Regions from separate parts of the Peterkaempfera bronchialis genome, predicted to be linked through region 2. Evidence: riboswitches for the same ligand, from Rfam matches in the RefSeq annotation. Region 2 holds a riboswitch; each other region holds the start of a gene.
What was found. A riboswitch is a leader RNA that binds a small molecule or an ion and turns the genes downstream of it on or off. The one in region 2 is predicted to bind cyclic di-AMP.

Region 1: linked by a shared signal. The riboswitch ahead of C7M71_RS01865 (C40 family peptidase) and the one ahead of C7M71_RS32945 (transglycosylase family protein) in region 2 are both predicted to bind cyclic di-AMP.
Region 3: linked by a shared signal. The riboswitch ahead of C7M71_RS13850 (M23 family metallopeptidase) and the one ahead of C7M71_RS32945 (transglycosylase family protein) in region 2 are both predicted to bind cyclic di-AMP.
Region 4: linked by a shared signal. The riboswitch ahead of C7M71_RS06480 (C40 family peptidase) and the one ahead of C7M71_RS32945 (transglycosylase family protein) in region 2 are both predicted to bind cyclic di-AMP.

The regions. Positions count from the first base shown of each region.
Region 1 is NZ_CP031264.1:421,540-426,200, reverse strand. Features, by position in the region: gene C7M71_RS01875 (cytochrome P450) at 4-1,302, opposite strand; partial or broken gene C7M71_RS01870 (8-amino-7-oxononanoate synthase) at 1,391-2,610, shown strand; gene C7M71_RS01865 (C40 family peptidase) at 2,681-3,268, opposite strand; cyclic di-AMP (ydaO/yuaA leader) riboswitch at 3,271-3,463, opposite strand; gene C7M71_RS01860 (DUF1707 SHOCT-like domain-containing protein) at 4,218-4,661, shown strand, end outside.
Region 2 is NZ_CP031264.1:4,265,357-4,270,017, reverse strand. Features, by position in the region: gene C7M71_RS19025 (FtsB family cell division protein) at 1-137, opposite strand, end outside; gene eno (phosphopyruvate hydratase) at 221-1,507, opposite strand; gene C7M71_RS32945 (transglycosylase family protein) at 1,673-2,614, opposite strand; cyclic di-AMP (ydaO/yuaA leader) riboswitch at 2,622-2,771, opposite strand; gene C7M71_RS19010 (cytochrome P450 family protein) at 2,917-4,197, opposite strand; gene C7M71_RS19005 (SDR family NAD(P)-dependent oxidoreductase) at 4,460-4,661, shown strand, end outside.
Region 3 is NZ_CP031264.1:3,126,807-3,131,467, reverse strand. Features, by position in the region: gene C7M71_RS13855 (MFS transporter) at 1-1,008, shown strand, start outside; cyclic di-AMP (ydaO/yuaA leader) riboswitch at 1,219-1,440, shown strand; gene C7M71_RS13850 (M23 family metallopeptidase) at 1,453-2,370, shown strand; gene C7M71_RS13845 (hypothetical protein) at 2,476-2,778, opposite strand; gene C7M71_RS13840 (hypothetical protein) at 3,514-4,362, opposite strand; gene C7M71_RS13835 (STAS domain-containing protein) at 4,544-4,661, shown strand, end outside.
Region 4 is NZ_CP031264.1:1,483,289-1,487,949, reverse strand. Features, by position in the region: gene C7M71_RS06490 (NYN domain-containing protein) at 1-1,249, shown strand, start outside; gene C7M71_RS06485 (C40 family peptidase) at 1,358-2,389, shown strand; cyclic di-AMP (ydaO/yuaA leader) riboswitch at 2,742-2,892, shown strand; gene C7M71_RS06480 (C40 family peptidase) at 2,905-3,975, shown strand; gene C7M71_RS06475 (C40 family peptidase) at 4,173-4,661, shown strand, end outside.

The DNA of each region.
Region 1 (4,661 bases), 3.8 Mb from region 2:
TCGTCAGCCCCGCCGCACCGGCACCCGCACCGGCACCCGCAGCGGCGCCCGGAAGGAGAGCAGCCCCAGCATCGGCGGCGGGCCGCCCGCCAGGTCCGCCCGTACGCCCGGCAGCGCCCGCGCCGCCGCCCGCAGCGCCACCGCCGCCTCCGTCCGCGCCAGCGACGCACCGGGGCAGCGGTGCCGCCCGGCACCGAACGCCAGATGGTGGCGGATGTTCTCCCGGTACGGGCAGAGCCGCTCCGGCTCCGCGAACACCTCCGGGTCGGAGCCCGCCCCCATCAGCAGCAGCAGCAACTGCGCCCCCGCCGGCAGCCGCACCCCGCCCAGCTCGGTCTCGGCCGCCGCCACCCGCCGCCAGCTGGTCACCGGAGGCTCACGGCGCAGCACCTCCTCCACCCATGCCTCGGCGAAGCCCGCCTCGCCGCCCGCCCGAGCCCAGGCCCCCGGCTCCTCCAGAGCCCGGCGCAGCACCGTGGCGATCAACTGCCCGGTGGTGGACTGCCCGGCGATCAGGACGAAGAAGCAGACCGCCACCGCCGTCGCCGCGTCCAGCGGGGTGCCGTCCGGCAGCCGGTGGACCGCCAGGGCGCCGATCAGGGTGTCCGAGGCCGCCGGGGCCTCCGCCACCCGCGCCACCAGCCAGCGGTGGAAGTCGGCGACCGACTCCGCCAGCTCCACCTGCCGCTCGGCCGACGACCGCCCCCAGAACAGCTCCAGCGAGTCATCGCTCCAGCGGACCAGGGTCAGCGGGTCCACCCCGTCGACTCCGAGCAGACGCATCATCACCAGGCAGGGCAGCAGCCGGGCGAAGTCCGGCACCAGGTCCGCCCGCCCGGTCCGGTCGAGCCGCTGCCGTACCCCGGCCAGCAGCCCGCCGGCGACCTCCTCGGCCACCGGCACAGCCGCCGCCACCCGCGCGGCATTGAAGAACCGGGTCACCAGGCGGCGCAGCCCCGCATGGCTCGGGCCGCCGTTGTCGGCCAGCGCCGGGGGCAGCGTGAAGCCCGCCCGGGCCAGCACCCGGAGCGCCGCCACCGGCAGTGCGGAGACCGCCAGCTGCGCGTTGTCCGGCCGGAACGCCACCGGGTCCAGCAGGACCTGCCGCACCTCCGCATGACGGCTCACCAGCCAGAGCCCGGTGCCCGCGTCCCGGTGCACCGGGGCCTGCTGCCGCAGCGCCGCCAGCACCGGGTGTGGATCGTGGACGAACGGCTCGCCGAAGAGGTCCAGCGGCCCGTACCCGCTCGGCGTATCCACCCCAGGGCCGGGCGCGGCACCGGGGAGCTGCGCGACGGTCATGCCGGGACGCTAACACGCGCGCCGCGCCCCGCCGACGTGATCAGGAACGCGTTGCCGCGCCCCGGCGGCGCATGCCACAGTGCGCTCCATGGCCCACCCCACCGCCACCGATCCGGCCCCGGCCACCGGCCCGGATCAGGCCGCAGCCCCGGACCCGGGAGCCGTCTTCGACTGGCTGGACCGCCGCGCGGCGCTGCGGGCCCGCGCCGGGCTGACCCGCACCCTGCGCAGCCGTCCCGCCGACGACCCGGTGCTGGACCTGGCGAGCAACGACTACCTGGGCCTGGTCCGCCACCCCCGGGTGACCCGCGCCGCCGCCGACGCCGCGCTGCGCTGGGGCGGTGGGGCCACCGGCTCCCGGCTGGTCACCGGCACCACCGAACTCCACACCGAACTGGAGCGGGAACTCGCCGACTTCTGCGGGGCCGAGGCCGCGCTGGTCCTCTCCTCCGGCTACGCCGCCAACCTCGCCGCCCTCACCGCGCTCACCGGGCCGGGCACCCTGATCGTCTCCGACGCCTACAACCACGCCTCGCTGATCGACGGCTGCCGCCTCTCCCGGGCGGCGGTCCGCCAGGTGCCGCACGCCGACCCCGGCGCGGTGCGCGCCGCCCTGGCCGCCCACGGCGGCGGTCGGGCACTGGTCGTCACCGACTCGCTCTTCTCGGTGGACGGTGACGCCGCACCGCTCCCCGAACTCTCCGCCGCCTGCCGGGCCCATGGCGCCGCGCTGCTGATCGACGACGCCCACGGCCTCGGCGTGCTCGGCCCCGGCGGGGCCGGTGCCCCGGCCGGCTGCGGCCTGGCGGGCACGCCGGACACGGTGGTCACCGTCACCCTCTCCAAGTCCCTGGGCTCCCAGGGCGGGGCGGTGCTCGGCCCCCGGCGGGTCATCCGGCACCTCACCGAGACCGCGCGCACCTTCATCTTCGACACCGGGCTCGCCCCGCCGCCGCCGGGGCGGCCCTGGGTGCGCTGCGGCTGCTGCGCGAGGAGCCGCACCGCGCCGCCCGCGCCCGGCAGACCGCCCGGCAGCTCGCCGCCCGCCTCACCGCCGCCGGACTGCCGGCCAACACCCCCGACGCGGCCGTGGTCTCGGTACGCGCGCCCGCTCCGGAGGCGGCGGTCACCTGGGCCGCCGACTGCCGGGCGGCCGGAGTCGCCGTCGGCTGCTTCCGGCCGCCGTCCGTCCCCGACGGTCACTCCCGGCTGCGCCTGACCGCCCGTGGCGACCTGACCGACGCTCAGCTCGACCTGGCCGTAAACGTGATTTCCCGCACAGCGCCATGGAATGCCGATCCCCGGTAAACCCATGAACGCGCCATTCGGCGGGCTCCATTCGGCCGAATGGAGCCCACGTGGATATCAGCATTCCGGTTCAGCCGATCCGGCCGTACCAGACGCTCTTCGTCCAGATCCGCTCCAGCCGCACCCGTGCGCCGCGGTGCGGTGCGTGCCAGATCCGGCCCGACCCGGCATAGATACCGACGTGGTAAACGCTGGAACCCCGATGGAAGAAGACCAGATCCCCTGGCCGACGGCTGTTCTGCCCGATGTGGCGCGTCTTGTTGTACTGCGCCTGGGCGGTGCGTGGCAGGTTCTTGCCCGCCTTCCGGTACGACCACATCACCAGACCGGAGCAGTCGAACCGGCTCGGTCCGGCGGCCCCGAACACATACGGCGCCCCCCTCTTGGCCGCCGCGATCCGCAGCGCCTTGGCGGACAGCGTCGCGGCGTCGGCCTGGGTGCCGAGCCCGGGTGCCAGGCCCACGCCGGCCACCGCTGCCGCCGTCAGCACGGCGGTGGCTCCGACGCGGTTGATCAGTCGGCCCCGCTGCGGTCCGACGCGACGCCCCTGGTGGGAGGGGCTATCGCTGCCCTCCTCGGCGCCGTCCTGCCCTGCGGGGGCGGGAACGGCCTGGGCGCCGTGGTGCGCGGGGGCATGGGTGCGAGGTGTCGCAGACATGCGAGTCCTTCCGGAACCGCCTGCGAAAGATGACCTGTCGGATTCGGGCACCGAAAGCTGCCCGGCCACCGAAGTGGCTTCACCCCAAGGGGTGGTGATGGGCCCTTGCCGCGGCACTGCCGCGACGGAGGCTCTCCCACCCCGCCGTGCTCGGGTCTCCCGCTCTCGCCGAAATCGAGTTCGCGCCTGGCGTCCGGACCGGTGGCGAGATTAGGCGTCCGGCCGGACCGCCCCGCCATGGTGACGGGGACTTGTCGCGTTCGGCGGCCAGTATTGGCAGATTTCTGAGCCATCTTCATCTTGAGGCCGGGGATTGTGACTCTTGTCACCCGGCCGATCGGTAGCTTGAAGGCCAGTTCGCGCCATCGCGTCGGAGCCCTTCCCGGAAGGGTCCGAAGAAATCGAAAACCCGCGTTTCACCTGCGCTTATGCGCCCCCTTGCGAGGGCTCCGAGCGGGGGTTTCCGACCCCGTCTGACGGCCCTTCCGGAACGCTCCGTTCCTGCATTCGGGGTAGTCAACTCCATCAGGTGGGCGACACGCCGGATCCGGGTCCGTCCGGGTGGTCCGTTCACCCGTCCGGGGCGCTGCGGAGGTTGACCCCGTCACGCATCGCGCGCCGACGCGTTGTCAGGGGAGGCATCCGCGCTGGGGGAGTGAGGCCGGGTCAGCTGTTCGACGCCGACCGATGCGCTCGCCCGATGCGCCACCCGCAGCCCCCGCAGTCCCCGCTGTCCCCACGACGCCCGTAGCGGCCCGTCCCAGGGTCTCCGCGCGTGGGTTCGCGCTCCTTCTGCTTCTGTGCGCTGTGGGCGCCTCCATGCGCGCTCGCCGCAAGCGGAGTCCGGGTTGCCACTCGCGACTGGGTCGCGGTAGCGCGTTTACCCCCGCGCATCACGCGATATATCGTGTTCTGGACGCGAGCCCGCCCGCAGCCGCAGGAGTGACCGGTGACCGCTTCCGTACCCGCCCAGAGCCTGGCCCCCGCCGCCCCCGTGGAGATGCGCGCCGCCGACGAGGACCGCGACCGCACCGCCGCCGTGCTCGCCGAAGCCCTCGCCCACGGCCGGCTGGCCCCCGAGGAGCACGCGGAGCGGCTGGAGGCGGCCTACGCCGCCCGTACGCTCGCCGAGCTCGCCCCGCTGACCCGCGATCTGCCCGCCGTGGACCAGCCCGGCGCGGGCGGGCCCTCGGACGGCACCGCCGCGCGGCCGTGGACGGCCGCCGAGCCCGTGGTGGCGGTCCTCAGCAAGCTGCGGCGCGGCGGCCAGTGGCCGGTGCCGCCGAGGAGCGCGTTCCGGGCGCGGTTCGGCGCGGTCGTGCTGGACCTGCGGCATGCCGTCTTCACCCGGCAGGAGGTGGTGATCGAGGCGAGTTCCTTCTGCGGCAAGGTC
Region 2 (4,661 bases):
CGGGTGGGGTAGGCCAGCGCCGCGATCAGCGAACAGAGCACCAGCGCGAGCACGGCGGCCCGGCCGGTGAAGCGGGGGCGCGAGCGGGGCCTGGTCGCGGATCCGCGCGGCCGTGCGGCCGTCTTCCGTGTCGCCATCTGCTCCGTCCCCTCCGTGGTCGCGCGGGTGCCCCGCCGCCCACCCTAGAGGGCGGACGGCGGGGCACCGGGAAAGCCGCGTCTCAGCCCTCGTACTTGTAGCGGGGGAACGCGCCCCGGCCGGCGTACTCGGCGGCGTCGTCGAGGATCTCCTCGATGCGCAGCAGCTGGTTGTACTTGGCGACGCGCTCGGAGCGGGCCGGGGCGCCGGTCTTGATCTGGCCGCAGTTGGTGGCGACGGCCAGGTCGGCGATGGTAACGTCCTCGGTCTCGCCGGAGCGGTGCGACATCATGCAGCGGTAGCCGTTGCGCTGGGCCAGCTCCACGGCGTCCAGCGTCTCGGTCAGCGAGCCGATCTGGTTGACCTTCACCAGCAGCGCGTTGGCGGTGCCGGACTCGATGCCTCGGGCCAGGCGCTCCGGGTTGGTGACGAACAGGTCGTCACCGACCAGCTGGACCTTGTCGCCCAGCCGCTCGGTGATGGTCTTCCAGCCGTCCCAGTCCTCCTCGTTCAGCGGGTCCTCGATGGAGACCAGCGGGTACGCGGCGACCAGCTCGGCGTAGTAGTCGGTGAGCTCGGCGGCGGAGAGCGCCTTGCCCTCGTACTGGTAGGCGCCGTCCTTGTGGAACTCGGAGGCGGCGACGTCCAGGGCGAGCGCGATGTCCTTGCCCGGGGTGTACCCGGCCTTCTTGATGGCCTCGACGATGAGGTCCAGGGCCTCGCGGTTGGAGTCGAGGTTCGGCGCGAAGCCGCCCTCGTCGCCCAGACCGGTGGAGAGGCCGCGCTCCTTCAGCACGCCCTTGAGGGTGTGGTAGACCTCCACGCCCCAGCGCACGGCCTCGGAGAAGGACTCCGCGCCGATCGGAGCGATCATGAACTCCTGGATGTCCACATTGGAGTCGGCGTGTGAGCCGCCGTTCAGGATGTTCATCATCGGGACCGGCAGCACATGGGCGTTGGGGCCGCCGACGTAGCGGAAGAGCGGCAGGTCCGACGCCTCGGAGGCGGCGTGCGCCACGGCGAGGGAGACGCCGAGGATGGCGTTGGCGCCGAGCGAGGACTTGTCCGGGGTGGCGTCCAGGTCCAGCATCGCCTGGTCGATCAGCCGCTGCTCGGTGGCGTCGTAGCCGACCAGCTCCGGGCCGATCTGCTCGATGACGGCGAGGACGGCCTTCTCCACACCCTTGCCGCCGTAGCGGGACTTGTCGCCGTCGCGCAGCTCCAGCGCCTCGAAGGCGCCGGTGGAGGCGCCCGACGGCACCGCCGCACGACCGGTGCTGCCGTCGTCGAGGCCGACCTCGACCTCGACCGTGGGGTTGCCTCGCGAGTCGAGGATCTCCCGGGCTACGACGACATCGATGGACGGCACGTGGCATCTCCTTTGACGGATATGGATGCGTTACGACCTGAGCCTAACCGCACCGGAGGCCGCGGCCGTCGCTGCCCGGGCCCTGTCTCGCCGGTCGAACACCTCTACCGGCTGGTATCGGGCCCTGTCAGGTGCGGGCTGCGGTGCCGTCAGACCCCGGGCCGGTCAGCCGAGGTCCAGCTGCTGGCCGGGCAGGATCAGGTCCGGGTCGGCGCCGACGGTGGAACGGTTCTGCTCGTACAGGTGGTGCCAGCCGCCGAGGTGGTGGCTCTCGGCGATCTGGGAGAGGGTGTCGCCGGCCTGGACGGTGTAACCGTCCTGGTCGCCCTGGCCGCCCAGCTCGCTCCGGCCTCCCTGGCCGCTGCGGCTGCTCCGGCCGTCCTGGTCGCCGTCCGCCGCTGCGGGCCGGGAGGTGGTCTGCGCGGCGGGGGTGGCGGAGGCCGGGGTGGTGCCCTCGGCGGCGGCGGTGTGCTGCTCGTACACGCTCTGGTGGCTGGTCCAGTGCCAGACGCCGTCCTCCTCGTACCAGTAGACGTCGTCCTGGGAGTCCCAGCCGTCCTTGCCCTCGAACTCGGGCAGCTGCTCCTGCTGGGTCGGGGTGGTGTCCGGGGAAGTGCTGCCCGCAGGGTCCAGGTCGGTGCGGCCACCGCCGCGCGAGGCCGCCTCGCCCGCGCCGGTGGAGGTGCTGCCGCCGGTGTCCGCCCCCGCACCCGCGTCCGACCCGGCCGCCGTCAGCCCGGCCTGCACCGAGCAGACCGGCCAGGCGCCCGGCCCCTGACTGCCCAGCACCTTCTCGGCTATCTCGATCTGCACGCTCTTGCTCGCCAGGTCCGCCCGGTCCGCGTACACGGTGCCGCCGTACGCCGCCCAGGTGCTCTGGGTGAACTGCAACCCGCCGTAGAAGCCGTTGCCGGTGTTGATGTCCCACTCGCCGCCGCTCTCGCACTGGGCGACCTTGTCCCAGGTGGCGGTGGAGGCGGCGGACGCGCTGCCGGCGGCCATCAGCGGCAGCGCGATGCCCGCACCGGTCACGCCTGCGGCGGTGACGAACTTCTTGGTCTGGCTGGGGCGGGGGCGGCGGTGGCGGCCGTTGCCGGAAAGCAGCATGAAGGGGTCCCTCTCCGACGCCTGCGAGGTGAGCTGTCGGGTTCGGACCGGGAGGTGGCCCGGCCGCGCGGAGGCGGCTTCACCCCAAGCCGTGCACGGGGCGGTGCGCGGCGTCTTACCTGGTTCCCCCGCTCCTGTCCCAAGGTCGGTCTCGGTGGCCCGGCCGCACGGTGGACAGGACTTGGCGTCCCACGCGTCGGGGTCCGCAACAGCAGACGCCCGGAGCCTAGACAGTTGATCTGACTGATAACAACCCGGCATCACAAACATCACACAAAGGCAGACTCACCGTCGCCGGATGCCTACTCCGGGTCGCTTCCCGACCGTGTCGAACCGGGGGTGAAGCGGACCGGGAGGTCGCGCAGGCCGCGCATGATGAGCCCGCCGCGCCAGCGCAGGTCGTCGGGGTCGGCGGCGAGTTCCAGGTCAGGCAGGCGGGTGAGCAGGGTGGCCAGGGCGATCTGGCCCTCCAGCCGGGCCAGCGGGGCGCCCAGGCAGTAGTGGATGCCATGGCCGAAGCCGAGGTGCGGGTTGTCGCGGCGGGCCAGGTCCAGGGTGTCGGGGCCGTCGAAGCGGTCCGGGTCCCGGTCGGCGGCGGCCAGCACCACCAGCACCGGGTCCCCGGCCGGGATCTCCGTGCCGCCGATGGTGACCGGGGCGGTGGCGAACCGCCAGGTGGCCAGCTCCACCGGGCCGTCGTAGCGCAGCAGTTCCTCCACCGCGCCGGCGAGCAGAGCGGAGTCGCCACGGCGCAGGGCGTCCTGGAGCAGCGCCCGCTGGTCGGGGTTGCGCAGCAGTGCGTAGAGGCCGTTGCCGATCAGGTTGACGGTGGTCTCGAAGCCCGCGAAGAGCAGGATGAAGGCCATCGCGGCGGCCTCGTTCTCGGTGAGGTGCTCGCCGTGGTCGCTGGCCCGGATCAGGCCGGAGATCAGGTCCTCGCCGGGCAGCGGCTGGGCGGTGAGCTCGGCCCGCTTGCGGTGGATCAGCTCGGCCAGATAAGTGCGCATCCGCTTCACCGCGCGGCCCACCCCACCGCGCTTGCCCCCGGCGTGCCGCACCATCATCCCGGCCCAGTCGCGGAAGTCGTCCTGGTCCTCGGCCGGTACGCCCAGCAGGTCGCAGATGGCGTAGATGGGCAGCGGGAAGGCGAACTCATGGATCAGGTCGGCGCTGCCCCGCTCGGCGAAGGAGTCGATCAGCCGGTCGGTGAGCTGCTGCACCCGGGGTTCGAACTCGGCGACCCTGCGCGGCGTAAACGCCTTGGAGACCAGCCTGCGCAGCCGGGTGTGGTCGGGAGGGTCGATGTTGAGGAGGTGGGTCATCAGCTCGGCACTGCGTTCCCCGGGGATGCCGACCCGCCCGCTGCGGTGCGCCTGCTCGCTGTGGTGCGCCGGGTTCTTGGAGAGCCGGGTGTCGGCGAGCGCCTGCCGGGCGTCCGCGTACCGGGTGACCAGCCATGCCTCCACGCCGCTGGGAAGGGTGGTGCGGTGCACCGGGGAGTGCTCGCGCAGCCAGGCGTACGCCGGGTAGGGATCGGCGGCGAACTCGAAGGTGAAGAGGGCGGGGGCGGGCGGAACGGGCATACCGGCCAACCTAGTGCCTCGCCCGCCGACGTCTGCCCGGGAGCGAGGCGTCCTGGTGCGTGCGGCTGCCAGGCGGCGGCCGGCCCTCGCCCCGGGTTTGCACGGGGGTGGTTCGCCGACGCGGCAGCTGTGCGTGCCAGGGCGGCGAGCTGGCCACTTGGCGGACATGCCCTGTTGCGCTGGGTGGCGGTGACCTACGATCCCGGGCAGTGCGATTCAGCGGGCCGCGCAGGGCGAATGCGGCCCCGGGGAGGAGCGGTCCATGCGGGTACGCGGTGCGGTGGTGGTCGTCACCGGGGCGGCGGGCGGAATCGGTGCGGCGCTCGCGCGGCGCTTCGCGGCGGAGGGCGCGGCCGGGCTGCTCCTGGCCGACCTGGACGCGGACGCCGTGGAGGACCTGGCGGGCGAACTCGACCGGGACGGCTGCCGGGCGGTCGGCGTGGGGAGCGACGTCTCCCACGAGG
Region 3 (4,661 bases), 1.1 Mb from region 2:
CGGATCGACATCATCATCAACGGCTCCTTCTGGATCGGGGCCGGCGCCGGGGCGCTGGTCTCGGTGCCGCTGCTGAACACCTCCCTGCTGCCCGTGAACGTCGGCTGGCGGCTCGCCTTCGGCCTGGGCGTGGTGCTGGGGCTGGTGATCCTGCTGGTCCGCCGCCATGTACCGGAGAGCCCGCGGTGGCTCTTCATCCACGGGCGCAACCGCGAGGCGGAGGAGGTCGTGGCGGAGGCCGAGCGGATCGTCCAGGACGAGAAGCAGGTGGTGCTGGACGAACCCGACCAGTCGATCACCATCCGGCAGCGGCGCTCCATCGGCTTTGTCACCATCGCCCGCACCATGGTGCGGCTCTACCCGGGCCGCACGGTGCTGGGCCTCTCGCTCTTCATCGGCCAGGCGTTCCTCTACAACGCGGTGACCTTCGGGTACGCGACCATCCTCACCACCTTCTTCGCCGTGCCCAACGGCTTCACCGGCTACTACTTCGCGGTGATCTGCGTCGGCAACTTCATGGGCCCGCTCCTCCTCGGCCCGCTCTTCGACTCGGTCGGCCGCAAGCCGATGATCTCCGGCACCTACCTCCTCTCCGGGGTGCTGCTGCTGGGGACGGCGGCGCTCTTCCGCAGCGGCGCGCTGTCGGCGGTCACGCTGACGCTCTGCTGGACCGTGGTGCTCTTCTTCGCCTCGGCGGGCGCCAGCTCGGCGTACCTCACGGTGAGCGAGGTCTTCCCGATGGAGACCCGGGCGCTGGCGATTGCCTTCTTCTACGCGGTGGGTACGGCCGTCGGCGGCATCTCCGGCCCGCTGATCTTCGCCGACCTGGTCTCCACCGGGAAGACCGCCGACACGGCGCTGGCGTTCTCGCTCGGCGCGGCGCTGATGATCGCGGCGGGGGTGGTGGAGCTCTTCCTCGGGGTGAAGGCGGAGCGGCGCGGTCTGGAGTCGATCGCCATGCCGCTGACCGCAGAGGAGCCGGAGGTGTCGGGTACGGCACCGGCCTGACGACACGCCCGGCGGCACACCTGACGCTCGGTGACCGACTCCTGACGGGGCGGAAGGGGAGGGAAGCCGCAGGTCCTTTCATCTACGACAAATCACCCCTCGTGCCGCTGTCGTCTCCTTTCGCATCTTCCAAGTGGCTTGGAATCGCGGCGTCCTGGGATTAACGTTTGATAACGCAGCGCGGTTGCAAACGCCGTACCAGGACGGCACCGTGCGCCATCGCCTAATCCTCAGGGCGTCGTCCTCGCGGCGCCCGGGAGCCGGGGAACCACCGTTCCTTGGGGTGAATCGGCCGAACGGACCTGCCCGCGCCCTGACGGAGCGTGACCATGCGCGCTTCCGCCCGGGCACGACTCCAGGCCCCGAAGGCCGTAGGAGACCTTCCTGCTCCGAACCCGTCAGCTAACCCGGTAGGCGAGAGGGAAGGAAAGGAGTACGCCTACCGTGGCGTCGTCGTACCGTACCGAGGGCATGCCCTCGACCCTGTCCGCGCCCGCCGAGCAGCCCTGGGGCGCCGTCCACGAGCCCGTCCCCGCCTTCGGCGGCGACCCGGACCGTGGCCGCCACCGGCTGCCCAAGCAGCGCAGCGGGAACATGGGCTCCTCGGCGGTGATAGGCGTCGCCGCGATGGCCGCCACCCTGGGCACCACGGGCTTCACCAGCTACGCCGCCACCACCTCGGCCGAGCACGCCGACGAGGCCCATGAGACCGCCTTCGCCGAGGCCACCGACCCGGGCCTGGCCCTCGCCGCCCGCATCCAGGCGCAGGCCGACAGCCAGCGCACCGCCGCCGACGAGTCGGCCCGCCTCCAGGCCGCCCGGGAGGCCGAGGCCAAGCGCGCCGTCCAGGAGCAGGCCGCCGCCGAGGCCGCCGCCAAGGACCTGGTCGCCAAGCGGGCCCAGGAGGCCCGGGAGAAGAAGGAGGCCGAGGAGCGCGCCGCCCGCGAGGCGGAGCGCAAGCTGCTCGGCACCTTTGCGATCCCGGTCTCCGGCTACACCCTCACGGCCGGGTTCGGGCAGGCCGGCTCCTACTGGTCGCACCTGCACACCGGCCTGGACTTCGCCGTCCCCACCGGAACCCCCGTCAAGGCGCTGGGCATGGGTGAGATCACCTCGGCCGGCTGGTCGGGGGCGTACGGCTACCGCATCATCGAGACCCTGCCGGACGGCACCGAGATCTGGTACTGCCACCTGTCGTCGATCGTCCAGGGCTCCGGCGGCGTGAAGCCCGGCGACGTCATCGCCCGCTCCGGCGCCACCGGCAATGTCACCGGCCCGCACCTGCACCTGGAGGTCCGGCCCGGCGGCGGTGCGCCGATCGACCCCCGGCCGTGGCTCCAGTCGCACGGCCTGGACGTCTGAGACCCGCGCGTCCGCGCTGCCCCTCCCGACTCCGACGGCCCCGGTGATCATCCCCCCGACACCGGGGCCGTCGGCCTGCCCGGATCGCACCGGATCAGGACCGGCTCAGGCGCGGCGGTCCGCCACGACATACGAGGCCAGCGCCACCGCACCGGAGACGGCGAAGACCGAGGGCCACGCGCCGAGCCGCTTCGCCAGCGGATGCGAGCCGGCGAACGCCGCCGCATAGAGCCCGGTCAGCGCCACCGCACCGGCCGTACCCGCCTGCCGCTGCCACTGCCGGGCCGCCACCGCACCGGCCGCGGCCAGCGCGACCCCGCCCAGCGGCCGCTTCCTGGTCCACCGGGCCACGCCATACCCGCCGACCAGCCCGCCCGCCGCCACCACGGCCGTCGGAACCTTCGCCATCGCGCTCCTCCTCCATCTCGGCACTGCTGCTTCTCCGACTCTGCAAACGGCCGCGCATTCCCCCGGGTTCCGGTGCAATACGGACCCACCCCGCCGCACACCCTCCGCAACGCGGCCGGGCACTGCGCGCACGCGGACCCATCCGGCGGCGCATCCTCCGCGACCCCGCCGTGCACCGCGCGCTCAGACCCATCCCGCCACGCATCCTCCGCGACGCGGCCTGGCACTGCGCGCACGCAGACCCATCCGGCGGCGCATCCTCGGCGATGCGGCCGGGCACTTCGTGCACGCGGACCCATCCAGCGGCGCATCCTCCGGAACGCGGTTGGGCGCTGTGGGTACGGGGGTGACCCCTGTGTTCACATCCCGCCGCGCATCCTCCGCGAAGCGGCCCGGCACTGCGGGCACGGTGACCCACCCTGCGGCGCATCCTCCGCGACGCTGCCCGGCACTTCGTGCACACGGGCCCATCCGGCGGCGCATCCTCCGGAACGCGGTTGGGCGCTGTGGGTACGGGGGTGACCCCTGTGTTCACATCCCGCCGCGCATCCTCCGCGAAGCGGCCCGGCACCGCGCGTACGCGGACCCACCCCGCCACACATCCTCCGCGACACGGCCGGGCACTGCGCGCACACAGGTCCATCCGGCCGCGCATCCTCCGCGAAGCGGCCCGATTCTGTGCGCACACGGGGACCGCCCCGCCACTCCGCCTGATGCCCAGTCAGCAGACCGCGTTCAGCGCGGGATCTCGGCGGGGTCCGGCTCGGGTGCCAGGTCCGGGTAGTCGGCGCGCAGCAGGGCGGGCAGGCCCGGGACGGTCCATTCGCCCAGCAGCCGCGCGGCCTCCTCGGCGACCAGGCGCCCATAGCCCTCCACATCGCGGCCGAGCTCCGGAGGCAGCCCCCGGCCCTCGGCGACCATGGCGGTGAGCGAACGGTAGACCCGCTCCAGCAGGCGGTTGCCGAGGAAGAGCCGGGCGTTCTCCGTCGCCATGCCGAGGGTGAGCAGCCGGGTGTGGCCCCACGCCTCCGGGCGGCCGTGCTCCTCCTCCGGCGTGATCAGCTGCGGGAGGTCCGCCCAGGCCGCCGCCCGCTGGTCCGCGTCGCGCTGCCGGAAGGCGTCCAGCCAGGCCCGCACAGCGGCCTGGTCGGAGCCGTCGACGCCGTCCCGGCGGAGCAGCATCGCGTACAGCCGGGGCCAGGTCAGCCGACCCGGCATCCGCATCGCCAGCCGGAAGCCGTCGCCGAACCCGGCCAGCTCCTCGTGGAGCCGGGCCTGCCGCTTGGCGTTGAGGCGCTTGGCCGCCCGCTGGTGGTCGATGATCGCGGCCACCGCGTCCAGGTACGCCTGGTCCCCGTCCGGCTCGGTGTCGGCGGTCATCGGCAGCTGCTCGTGGAGCAGCTGGTCGAGGTCGGCGGCGGTCGGCTCGGGGAAGCCGTCGTGCACCGGTGTACCGGACAGCTCCAGCAGGGTGAGTACGGTGCGCAGTGGCCGCTCCGCCACCTCGCGGCCCTGGGCGGCGCACCACTCCAGCAGATCGTCGGTACGGGTGTGCGGGGTGAGAGCGAGAGCCAGCGCGTCCATCCCCGTACGGTAGCGGCTACCGGCCCACGCGCCGCCCCGGCGTTCACGCCGTCGGCGGGCATCCGGCTGGCGCGGGCCGGGGCGGCGGTGGCACGGTGGAGGGACACGAGTCCGGCCGGTCGGCGCTGTCGTACGGTGCCCACCGCAGGGCTCCCGACCCTCGAAGGCGGGCGGCCACCGCATGGAGCAGACCCTCGCCGTCACCCTCGACCAGCGCGGCGGCCTCACCGTCCTGACCCTGGTCGGTGACATCGACCACGACACCCGCCCGCTGCTGGACGGCCTGCTCACCCGCCTCC
Region 4 (4,661 bases), 2.8 Mb from region 2:
GGACGCCCTGGGCAGCCTGCCCGCCGCCGAGCTGCCCGCCGGTCTGCGGCCGTACGCCAAGTTCACCCCGGCCCGGCGGGCCAAGTACGCCGCCACCGCGCTGGCCGCCGCGCTGGCCGCCGAGCCGCTCTTCCGGCTGCGCATAGCGGACCGGCTGCGGCTCGGCCAGCCCGAGCTGGTGCGGGCGCTGGAGAGCGGTACGGCCCCGGCCGCCGCCGATCCGATGGATGTGGCCGCCGCCGCCTATCTGGTCCGGTCGCGCGGCTGGAGCCGACTGGTGGCCGACGCCGGCGAGGAGGCCGAGCGGGCCGACGCCGAGGGCACCGCCGCCGAGGCCGTACGCCTGGCGGAGAAGCTGGAGGGCGAACTGGCCGCGCTGCGCGCCTCCGCCCGCACCGACGCCGATCGGCTGCGCGGTGAACTGGACGCCGCCAAGCGGGAGTCGGACGCGCTGCGCAAGAAGCTGCGCAGCCTGGAGAGCGACACCCGCCGCGCGGAGGCCGCGACCCGGAAGGTGGCCGCCGAGCTGGAGGCGGCCCGGGCGGCGGCGCAGGCCGAGCGCTCCACCGCCGAGGGCGAGGCCCGGCGGCTGCGGCATCGCGTCGCCGAACTGGAGTCGGCCCTGGAGGCCGGCCGCCGTACGGCCCGCGAGGGCCGCAGCGTGGAGGACATGCGGCTGCGGCTGCTGCTGGACACCGTGCTGCACGCCGCCCAGGGCCTCCAGCGCGAGCTGGCGCTGCCGGTGACCCGGATGCGCCCGGCCGACCTGGTGGAGGCGGTGGCGCCCGGGGCGGCCTCCCCGCACGATGTCGCCCGGCGGGCGCTGGCCGAGGACGACCCGGCGCTGCTGGACCAGTTGCTGGCGCTGCCCCAGGTACATCTGCTGGTGGACGGCTACAACGTCACCAAGACCGGCTATCCCATGCTGCCGCTGGAGCAGCAGCGCCTCCGGCTGCTGGGTGGGCTCTCCATGCTGGCGGCGCAGAGCGGCGCCGAGGTGACCTGTGTCTTCGACGGGCAGGACCTGGACACGCCGGTGATCATGGCGCAGCCGCGCGGGGTGCGGGTGCGGTTCAGCCGTACCGGGGAGACGGCCGACGAGCTGATCCGGCGGCTGGTGCGGGCCGAGCCCGACGGCCGGCCGGTGGTGGTGGTCTCGTCCGACCGCGAGGTGGCCGACGGTGTACGGCGGGCCGGTGCGCGGCCGGTGTCGTCGGCGCTGCTGTTGAGGCGGCTGGTTCGCACCTGAGGCCGGGGGTTGGCCGCTCAACTGGTTCCCCACTATGGTCTGTTGTCAAACCTCCGTCCCAACTGTCACTCGTGCGAGTGGTGTTTGAAGGATTAAGGAGCATTACCCTTGGCGTCCCACCGCCGTCCCAAGCAGCCGAGCCGCGCCCGGGTCTCGGTCTTCACCGCGGCGGCTGCGACCGCCGTCGCCATCTCCGCCCAGGCCGGTGCCGCGCACGCGGATCCCAAGCCGACCAAGGAGCAGGTGAAGACCAAGGTCGACAACCTGTACGAGGAGGCCGAGCAGGCCACCGAGAAGTACAACGGCGCCAAGGAGAAGCAGCAGCAACTGCGCAAGCAGGCAGCCCAGTTGCAGGACCGGGTGGCCCGGCAGCAGGCCGAGGTGAGCAAGCTCCAGCTGAACCTGGGAGCGCTGGCGTCCGCGCAGTACCGGTCGGGCGGCATCGACCCCACCGTCCAGCTGATGCTCTCCTCCAACCCGGACGAGTTCCTGGCCAAGGCGTCCTCCACGGACCAGGTGAGCGCCCAGCAGGCCGACGCGCTGCGGCGGCTCCAGGAGCAGCAGCGCCTCCTGGACCAGCAGAAGGCGGAGGCGTCGTCCACGCTGGCCGAGCTGGACCGCACCACCCGCGAGCTCAAGCAGAACAAGTCGCAGATGCAGACCCGGCTGCACGATGCCCAGGCGCTGCTCAACACCCTCACCGTGCAGGAGCGCGCGGCGCTGGACGCGGCGGACGCGCGGGCCTCGCGCGGCGGTGCGGAGCGGGTGGACCTCGGCAATCTGCCGCCGGCCCACGGCTATGCGGCCGTCGCCGTGCAGGCGGCGCTCAGCAGGCAGGGCATGGCCTATGTCAGCGGCGCGACCGGTCCGTCCACCTTCGACTGCTCCGGTCTGATGCTCTGGGCCTACAGCCAGGCCGGTGTGACGCTGCCGCGTATCGCCTCAGCGCAGGGCACGGTGGGTACCAATGTGCCCTCGCTCTCCCAGGCGCAGCCGGGCGACCTGATCATCTATTACGGCGGCAGCCACGTCGGCATGTACATCGGCAACGGGATGGTGGTGCACGCGCCGCGTCCCGGAAAGTCGGTCGAGGTCGTCTCGGCGACCTCCATGCCGATCTCGGTGATCCGGCGCGTCTGACCGCACATCACGGTCCATTCGTCATGGACCTTCAGTAATCCCCTCGGGCCCGGCATTTCGGACATGCCGGGCCCGAGGGCTGTCTCCGGCCCACGTGAGGTCCGCCACGCCCGGACCGGCCTCCTGGGGCGTCCGGACCGCCCTTCGGTCACCCCAGGGTCATGTCGTGGCTACCCCTGGTGGCAATTTCCAAGAAATCTCGCTGCCGTTCAGACTTTTTACCTACAAGGATTTGAACGGATCACAGTTCAGTTACTAGTGTCTGGCGGGAGCCACCGCGAAGTGATCTCCCGACCCGGGTGACGGCGGCGGCTCCCGCCGAGTTCGAGAAGCGGCAGGGCAGGTCTCTGTCCTCCAGGGGATGCCGTCGGATCGGAGCCGGGGAACCACTTCCTCGGGGTGAATCGGCGTCAGGGCCGACTGTGAAGTCGGCTGAGGCGTCGTAGGGCATGCTTCCAGCCCGAACCCGTCAGCTCACCCGGTAGGCGGCCGTAGGAAGAATGGAGCCCGCCTTCGTGGCGTCCCACCGCCGTCCCAAGCAGCCGAGCCGCGCGCGGATCTCTGTCCTCACCGCCGCAGCCGCAACCGCCGTTGCCATATCCGCCCAGGCGGGTACCGCCAGCGCGGCCCCCAAGCCGACCAAGGAGTCCGTGAAGGCCCAGGTCGACAAGCTCAATGAGCAGGCCGAGGTCGCGACGGAGCAGTACAACGGGGCCAAGGAGAAGCAGCAGCAGCTCCAGAAGCAGGTCAACAACATCCAGGACCAGGTCGCCCGCCAGCAGTCCGAGGTCTCCGCGATGCAGGGCACCCTGGGCCAGCTCGCCTCCTCCCAGTACCGCTCGGGCGGCATCGACCCCACCGTCCAGCTGATGCTCTCCTCGGACCCGGCGCAGTTCCTGGACAAGGCGTCCTCGCTGGACCAGGTGAGCAGCCAGCAGGCGGACACCCTGAAGCAGCTCCAGCAGAAGCAGCGCAAGCTCGACCAGGACAAGGCCGAGGCGCAGCAGAAGCTGGCCGAGCTGGACCGCACCGCCAAGGAGCTGAAGAGCGCCAAGAGCGAGGTCCAGCAGAAGCTCTCCAAGGCTCAGTCGCTGCTCAACACCCTCACCGCCCAGGAGCGCGCCGCCCTCCGGGCTGCCGAGGCCGCCTCCGCCGAGCGCGCCTCCCGTGCCGCCCCCCGCGCCGGCCTGGACACCTCCACCGGCAGCGGCTCCGCCAGCACGGTGGGCGCCTCCAGCTACGCCGCCGCAGCGATTGCCGCCGCCGAGACCCGGCTGGGCTCGCCGTATGTCTACGGCGCCACCGGTCCGTCCACCTTCGACTGCTCCGGTCTGATGCTGTGGGCGTACCAGCAGGCCGGGATCACGCTGCCGCGCACCTCCCAGGCGCAGGCCGGTGCGGGCACCTCCATGGGTACCAGCCTCGCCAACGCCAAGCCCGGCGACCTGATCATCTACTACAGCGGCATGAGCCACGTCGGCATGTACGTGGGCAACGGCCAGATCATCCACGCCCCGCACACCGGCGCGGTGGTCCGCTATGAGTCCGCGACCGTGATGCCGATTGCGAAGATCGTCCGGATCTGACCCGGTTCCGATACTTTCTGGGCCCGACTCCCTCGGTGGGGGTCGGGCCCTTTGGCGTCTTCTGCTCCGTTGCTATCTTCAGGCAGTCAAAAAGTCCGATAAACGGCAATTTGGACGCATGGGGCCTGACTCGCTAACGTCTGCGCTCGGACCACCGCCCCTCCGGCGGCGGTCAGGACGAAGGGAGCGCAACCGCGTTGGCCACCCACCGCCGCCCCAGACAGCCTGGGCGGGCGCGTGCCACGGTGTTCACCGCCGCCGCAGCCGCCGCAGTCGCCCTCACCGCCGGCGCCGCCGCCCAGGCCGCACCCGGCGCACCAGCCGCACCCTCGCGCCCCGCCGAACGGCCTGCCGAGCAGCCCCCCGAGCAGCCCGCTGAACGGCCCGCCGAACAGGACGTCAAACGCCAGGTCGACCAGTTGTACACGCAGGCCGAGGCCGCTACCGAGCGCTACAACGGCGCCCGGGAGAGCCTCCGCCGGCTGCGCAGCGAGTCCGCCGTCCTCCAGGACCAGGTGGCCCGGGGCCGGGACGCCCTCAACCGGATGCTCGCCGACCTCTCCCAGGTCGCCGGCGCCCAGTACCGCTCCGGGGGCCTCGACCCGACGGTGCAGCTGATGCTCTCCTCCGACCCCGCCAGCTATCTGGACCGCGCCACCGCGCTCGACCGGGTCAGCGTCCGGCAG